2 regions of the Arthrobacter roseus genome follow, and region 1 is predicted to be linked to the other one. Evidence: riboswitches for the same ligand, from Rfam matches in the RefSeq annotation. Region 1 holds a riboswitch; the other holds the start of a gene.
The links. A riboswitch is a leader RNA that binds a small molecule or an ion and turns the genes downstream of it on or off. The one in region 1 is predicted to bind thiamine pyrophosphate.
Positions count from the first base shown of each region.

Region 2: linked by a shared signal. The riboswitch ahead of JOE65_RS00995 (3-oxoacyl-ACP reductase) and the one ahead of JOE65_RS14555 (ECF transporter S component) in region 1 are both predicted to bind thiamine pyrophosphate.

Region 1 is NZ_JAFBCU010000001.1:2,995,536-2,999,342, reverse strand. Features, by position in the region: gene JOE65_RS14575 (Na+/H+ antiporter subunit E) at 1-300, shown strand, start outside; gene JOE65_RS14570 (MrpF/PhaF family protein) at 297-566, shown strand; gene mnhG (monovalent cation/H(+) antiporter subunit G) at 559-975, shown strand; gene JOE65_RS14560 (DUF4235 domain-containing protein) at 982-1,233, opposite strand; TPP riboswitch at 1,365-1,494, shown strand; gene JOE65_RS14555 (ECF transporter S component) at 1,533-2,159, shown strand; gene JOE65_RS14550 (ABC transporter ATP-binding protein) at 2,210-3,652, shown strand; gene JOE65_RS14545 (energy-coupling factor transporter transmembrane component T family protein) at 3,649-3,807, shown strand, end outside.
Region 2 is NZ_JAFBCU010000001.1:194,610-198,416, reverse strand. Features, by position in the region: gene JOE65_RS01000 (LLM class flavin-dependent oxidoreductase) at 1-639, opposite strand, end outside; gene JOE65_RS00995 (3-oxoacyl-ACP reductase) at 639-1,418, opposite strand; TPP riboswitch at 1,503-1,605, opposite strand; gene JOE65_RS00990 (hydroxypyruvate isomerase family protein) at 1,757-2,554, shown strand; gene JOE65_RS00985 (2-hydroxy-3-oxopropionate reductase) at 2,554-3,471, shown strand; gene gcl (glyoxylate carboligase) at 3,497-3,807, shown strand, end outside.

The DNA of each region.
Region 1 (3,807 bases):
GTTTTCTGGTTGGCCGTCCGCCGGGGTCCGCACATCCGGAACGCCGTCGTCGCCGTTCAGCTGCGTAGCAGCTCTGACTTCATCGTGACAGCAACTGGACACACGCTGACACTGATCCCGGGCTCCTTGGTAGTGGACGTTGACCGTTCCACGTCAACTTTGTATCTCCATTGCCTCAACGTAAAAACTCCAGAAGAAGCTGATGCCATTCGTCAAGACGCTCGCTCTGTCGAGGCGCAGATCATCCGTGTGCTCGGGAGCAGGGACGAGCTTGACCGCTTGCGGGAGGAACGATCATGACCATTGTCTTTATCGTGGTCGCTGTCATTCTGGCGTTGGCCGCTGCAGGGGCTATCTTCCGGATTGTTCGGGGTCCGTCGTTGCTGGACCGTGTGCTGGCCATCGACGTCCTGCTGGCCATCTTTGGCGGCGTGTTGGCGGTGGACATGGTCATCGGCGGTCATCTGGATAACCTGGTGCTCCTGGTAGCTATCTCCGTCATTGGGTTCATTGGGTCGGTCACCGTGTCGCGATTTGTCACGGACAGGAGGTTTTCCGGTGTCTGAAACAATTTTCCATGTCATCGCGGCCTTCTGCGTGATCGGCGGAGCCCTGATGTCCCTGGCCGCCGCCATCGGCCTCCTGAGGTTCCCCGACCTCATGTCCCGCATGCATGCGGCTACCAAGCCGCAGGTGCTCGGTCTGTGGTTTTTTCTTGCCGCAATCGCCGCCGAAATGCGGAGTTGGACGCTACTGCCGGTACTACTAGCGTGTTGGGTCCTTCAACTGCTCACAGCTCCCGTCGCCGCGCACATGGTGGGCCGTGCGGGCTACCGCACCAAGTACCTTCGCAAAGAACTGCTCAGCATCGACGAGTTGGACGACGTGGTGGAACACGCTGCCAGGGAACAAGAGCTCGGTGACAAAGCAAAAACAACGGGTGCCTCCCCAGAGGGAGACACCCGTACGGAGTAGCCGGTTTTAGACCTGAGAACGGGTCCGCGCAAACCGGTTGATTGCCTTCTGAGTTTCGCGGTTGGTCAGAACCTGAATCAGGGTTCGCACGGCACCTGAGACCAACCCGAAAACCAACGTTGAGCGCAGCGTGTTCTCCAGCGCATCCGTGCCTTTGGGCGGGCCATCGCCGGTGGCCTTCTCCCAGATGGCATCAACGATCTTGGCCCCGGCGATACCGGCCGCGAGGCTGATCAGGGATCCGAATATCTTTAACATTTTCTCCACGGTGGCTCCTTGCTATCAGACGGAAGCTATCAGGTTGCTCAGGCTTTCTCCCCTAGCCTAGCGCCAGTCGTCCTCCGGGCGTAGCTGTGTGTAAGGTAGTAGGCACTGAGAAATCAGTAAAGACATTACGACAGGGGAGCGTTGCCTGTACCGGGACTCCGGCCACAGGTTGAACGCTGAGAGTGCGGACCACCGCAGACCCTCGAACCTGCTCCGGTTAGTACCGGCGAAGGGAGTCGAGCATCTCAAAGTGCCAGGGCATTTTCCCCTCCTGACTCCAGGAGGATTTCATGAATGAACAAGTTACCAGCACTGCACCACGCAAGCCGCGCTACCGCTGGCGGGTGGTGGACATCGTTGTCGCGGCGCTGATCGCCGTCACCGGCGGGGTGATCTTCTGGCTGTGGTCCCTCGGTGCCGGGCCCGTTGGGGTTCTGACTGCAGCGTACCCGCCGCTGGCTGGGCTTTATAGCGGTGGCTGGGTCATCCCGGCTGTCCTCGGTGCACTCATCATCCGGAAGCCGGGCGCAGCGTTCTTCTGTGAAACGGTCGGCGCTATGGGTGAATTGCTGATGGGCTCAAAGTACGGTGTCGCCGTGATGGTGTCCGGAATGATTCAGGGTCTGGGTGCCGAGCTGATATTCGCTGCCTTCGGCTACCGGAAATTCACGCTAACGGTTGCGCTTCTGGCAGGCGGCGCCGCAGGACTATTCATGGGGCTCAATGACACCATTGCCCCGTGGGGCTGGAATATCGCGTGGGCACTGGATCACAAGATCGTCTACATCCTGTGCTGCGTCGTTGGATGCGCCATCCTCGCCGGCGTTCTGTCCTGGCTGGCAGCGCGCGGGCTTTCACGCACCGGGGCCCTGAGCGCATTTCCTTCGCGCAACGCGGCGTCCGAACCAGTGCTGTGAGCCTCAGCGCGCAACCCCGGCTTGGGGTGAAGCCAGCGGAAATAAAGGCGGTGAACTGGGGCTGGCGGCACTCTGGCCGCGAACAGTCGGCGGTCAGCGGACTGGACCTTCACATTGAACCCGGTGAGAAAGTCCTCCTCCTCGGGCCCTCCGGTGCTGGAAAATCCACACTGCTGCACGCCCTGGCCGGAGTTCTCGGGGCCGAGGAGGACGCCGATGAGGCCGGTTCGCTCACTATTGATGGACAGAACGCCAACGGTCTGCGCGGTCGTGCAGGGCTCATGCAACAGGATCCGGAGTCTCAGGTCATCCTGTCCCGCGTGGGCGACGACGTAGCGTTCGGAGCAGAGAACCTCTCGGTGGAACCCACCGAGATCTGGCACCGGGTCCGTTCCGCGCTCACCGCCGTCGGGCTGGACGTTCCGCTGAACCACCCGACGTCGCACCTCTCCGGAGGCCAGAAGCAACGGCTCGCGCTCGCCGGAATTCTCGCCATGCAGCCGGGTCTGATCCTCCTGGATGAGCCCACGGCCAACCTTGACCCGGAGGGCGTCACGGAAGTCCGTGATGCCGTGGCTCGTGTCCTTGAAAACACCGGAGCCACACTCGTGGTGGTGGAACACCGAGTGGACGCGTGGATCGACGTCGTGGACCGGGTCGTTGTGCTCGAGGCAGGGGGTGGGGTTTCTATGGACGGCCGCCCGGACGTCGTCTTCCTGCAGGCAAGGGATCGACTCATCTCGGCTGGCGTATGGGTTCCCGGATACTCTCCTGAGATAAAACCCAGGGAGACCATGGGCAGCGGCACGCCACTGCTGGAAGCTACGAACCTCGCTGTCTCGCGTGAAAAAGCGCGACGGCGGTTCCGGCCGGAGCCGGCGGCGTCGGACATCAACGTGGTCGTCAAGCGGGGCAGGGCGTTGAGCGTGACCGGTCCCAACGGGGTAGGCAAATCGACGTTCGCCCTCACTCTTGCGGGGCTGCTGCCCGCACTGTCCGGTGACGTGGGCGCCACCGCTGAATTCGCCGGGAACCTTGGTAGCAACCCGGCTCGGTGGAAGGCCCGGGACCTCATCACACGGATCGGCACCGTTTTCCAGGAGCCCGAGCACCAGTTCGTGACCGGAAGGGTCTACGACGAGCTCGCTTTTGGGCCGCGGCAGGCCGGGCTTCCGGATGGCGACGTCGCCGCGCGGGTGGATGAACTCCTGCAGCGGCTGCGCCTGGAATCCCTGGTGGAGGCCAACCCCTACACGCTCTCCGGCGGTGAAAAGCGGAGGCTGTCCGTTGCGACCGTGCTGGCAACCCGCCCCGAAGTGCTGGTGCTCGATGAGCCAACATTCGGGCAGGATGCCAATACCTGGGCAGAACTCGCGTCCCTGCTGCTCGGTCTTCTGGACAGCGGAACGGCGGTGGTGTCCGTGACCCATGATGCCTCTTTTACCCGTGTCCTTGGCGGAGCGCGGTTGGAACTTGGAAAGGACGCTTCATGAGAGATGAACTGTTCAACCCGGACAACACCGCGTTACTCACCCGCGCCAATCCGCTCGCGAAACTCATCGCCGTCGTCCTGGTGACGTTCACCTTGGCGGCATCCATTGACTGGGTCTCGGCCTCTGTTGCCCTCGCACTGGAACTGCTGCTGCTG
Region 2 (3,807 bases), 2.8 Mb from region 1:
CTGAAACAACACAGGATTGCCCTGCGGCGGGCGCGGAACGTTCAGCGGTCCATCCACCAGGAAGTTCTCGCCGTGATGGTCGATCGAGTGCACCCGCGACGGGTCCGCATAGAGCCCGTTTCGCTCGTAGAGCAGGGCGTCATCCGCCCACGAATCCCACAGGCGCAGTACGACGTCGACAAACTCTTCTGCTCGGGCGTAACGGACGTCGTGGGCTGGCATGGCTTCCATGCCGTGGTTGCGGGCCTCGGCGTCGAACATGGACGTGACGACGTTCCAGCCCATCCGCCCACCGGAAATGTGATCCAGTGAGGCAACCATACGGGCTGCGTGGAACGGCGTGTAAAAGGTGCTGGACACAGTGCTGACGAGCCCGATCCGCTCGGTGGCCCTGCTCATGGCCGAGAGCGCGGTCAGGGGTTCAAGGAACCAGAGTGGCCCGTCGCCCACCGGACCGGCGGACTGCCCATCGGCGAAGAACACCGCGTCCAGGAGGCCGCGCTCAGCGGTCTGAGCCAATTCCTCGAAGTAGGAGATGTCACCGAGCCGTTCAGCAGACGACGACGGATGCCGCCACGCCGCTTTGTGGTGCCCGCAGCCGTGGATAAACAGGTTGAAGTGGAGTTGGCGGCTGGTCATCAGTTGTTGACCAGTCCGCCGTCGACCACCAGGTTCTGTCCAGTCACTGAGCGGGACCAGGGTGAGGCGAAGAAGAGGGTTGCGTCGGCGAACTCGTCCGGTGTGGTGACCCGGCGGAGCGGAGTGCCGGCGGCGATCAGGTCAAACACTTCTTCTGGCGTCGCGGAGCTGGCGTCTGTGGTGCGCAGCAGGCCGCCGGAGACCATGTTGACGGTGATCCCATCCTTGCCGAGATCGTGCGCAAACGTGCGGGTGAGTGAGAGCAGCGCGGCCTTGGCTGCCGTGTAGTCGTGGTAGGGGACAACCGGGTTCTGAAACAGGTTGGTACCAACGTTGATCACGCGTCCAAAGCCAACGGCGCGCATGCCGGGTAGGGCGGACTGAACTGTGTTGAGCGAGCCCTGGACGCCGGAGAACTGCTGCGCTAGGTTGTCCCAGGTCAGCTGGTCCGCGTCTGGACGGGCGTCTCCGTTGAAGGAGAACTCCGGCAGCGCGTTGTTGACCACGGTGGTTATGGCGGTGCCGAAGTGCTCCTGGGCGCGGGTGATCATGGTGTCCACCTGCGCCCTGTCGCGGACGTCAGCCTGAACCGCCAGCGCCTTCCCAGGGAATTCGGCTTCTACCGACCGTGCTGCCTCTTCGCTACCCAGATAGTTGATGACTACCCGGGCGCCTTCGCGGAGGAAGGCTCGGACCAGGCTGGTGCCCAGACCGCGACCGCCGCCGGTGATGAGAACAATCTGATCGGTGATGGGCAAGGAGGTGGGGGAGGTGGTCATGGCGTGCCTTTCGCTTGTGTGGCGAAGGCGTGCGCTGCGCATGACGACGGCGGCTGCCGGAGTGCGTCGAGATAACTGACCGCGTCATGGGAGTGCTGACATTCCCTTCGCCAGTGCTAACTGGATCAGGTTCAACGGGTTTTATCTCAGCTGCGGCCCTGTGGTCGCAGCACCCCGTGTCACTGCTGATGACCCTAGCGCACCTTGCTGCGTGCACGCTATTTGTCGACAAATGAGGTTGACGTCACACGGACTCCACCCGTACTCTTTTCATAGAGCAAAAGATAAACTCCACGATACGGAAACTAGTGAAGGTAGACGTAACCGAAGGAAGTGCCATGACGTACACCGTGAACTGCTCCATCCTCCTCACCGAGCTGCCGCTGCTGGAACGGCCCGCTGCAGCGAAGAAGGCCGGATTCGACAACGTGGAATTCTGGTGGCCCTTTGAAACCTCCACACCAACGGAGGCCGACGTGGCCGAGTTCGAAAAAGCCATCACCGACGCCGGAGTCCAGCTCACCGGCCTGAACTTCAACGCCGGAAACATGCCCGGCGGAGACCGCGGACTCGTCTCCTGGCCAGCACGCAGTGACGAGTTCCGCGCCAACCTTCCAGTAGTCGCAGCCATCGGTGAGCGCCTCGGTTGCAAGGGCTTCAATGCCCTCTACGGCAACCGCACCGAGGACTCCACACCGGAAGAACAGGACGCGCTCGCCGTCGAAAACCTCATCCTCGCAGCCCGCGCCGTCGCGCCCTTTGGCGGCGTCGTCCTGCTCGAGCCCGTCAGCGGCACCGAGGCCTACCCGCTGAAGACCGCCGCGGACGCGCTCGCCGTCATCGACAAGGTCAAGGCGCAGGGCTTGGACAATGTCAAGCTGCTGGCAGATTTCTACCACCTTGCGGTCAACGGGGACGACGTCGGGGCGGTCGTCACCAACCATGCGGCGGACTTTGGCCATATCCAGATTGCCGATGCGCCGGGCCGCGGCGAGCCGGGCAGCGGAGAGCTTCCACTGAACGAGTGGATCGAGAAAAGCCGCAGCCTCGGCTACAACGGGCCGATCGGGCTCGAGTACAAGACTCCGCAGGAACGCGCCTTCGGCTGGGTTGAAACCGCCGAAGCCGCCAAGTAATCACTCCCACAAAACTTTCGAAGGAATCAGATATGACAAACATTGCAGTCATCGGACTCGGAATCATGGGATTGCCCATGGCCGCCAATCTCGTCAAGGCCGGAAACCAGGTCACCGGTTACAACCGCAGCCAGGACAAGATCGACAAACTCGTTGAACAGGGCGGTAAGGGTGCCTCCAACATCGCCGAGGCAGTCAAAGATGCCGACGTCGTCATCACCATGGTGCCGGACTCACCGGACGTGGAGGATGTGGTCAGCGGCAGCGACGGCGTCTTTGCCAACGCGAAGAAGGGCGCCCTCTGGATTGATGCCAGCAGCATCAGGCCCGACGTCGCCAAACGGCTTTCCGACGACGCCCGCGAAGCCGGTCTGCGCCCGCTCGATGCCCCCGTTTCCGGCGGGGAACAGGGTGCGATCGACGCCGTTCTGTCCATTATGGTCGGCGGCGACGCACAGGACTTCAAGGATGCCGAGCCCGTTCTCAACGCTGTGGGCAAGACCATTGTGCACGTTGGCCCCTCCGGTTCCGGACAGACCGTCAAAGCCGCAAACCAGCTGATCGTCGCCGGGAACATTGAACTTCTGGCAGAGGCCATCGTCTTCCTCGAGGCCTACAACGTGGATACCGATGCCGCGCTGAAGGTGCTCGGCGGCGGCCTGGCCGGTTCCAAGGTGCTGGAGCAGAAGGGCCAGAAAATGCTGGACCGCTCCTTCGACCCGGGCTTCCGCCTGCAGCTGCATAACAAAGACCTCGGCATTGTCACCGCAGCCGCCCGCGAAGCTGGCGTCACCATTCCACTGGGAGCCCTCGTCGCGCAATTGGTGGGTTCGATGGTCAACCAGGGCGAAGGCGGACTGGACCATTCCGGCCTCTTCAAGCTCGTTGAACAGCTTTCCGGCCGATCCACCAACTAATCTTTCACTTCCACTAGGAGTTCCCATGCCCAAAATGCGCGCAGTTGACGCCGCCGTCGCCATCCTGGAAAAGGAAGGCGCTACTCAGACCTTCGGCCTGCCCGGAGCAGCCATCAATCCCTTCTACTCCGCCATGCGTGCCCACGGCGGCATCGGTCACGTGCTTGCACGCCACGTAGAAGGCGCCTCCCATATGGCGGAGGGTTACACCCGCGCCGCCCCCGGGAACATCGGCATCTGCATCGGCACCTCCGGCCCTGCGGGAACGGACATGCTCACCGGGATGTACTCGGCGTGGGCCGATTCCATCCCGATCCTCTGCATCACGGGTCAGGC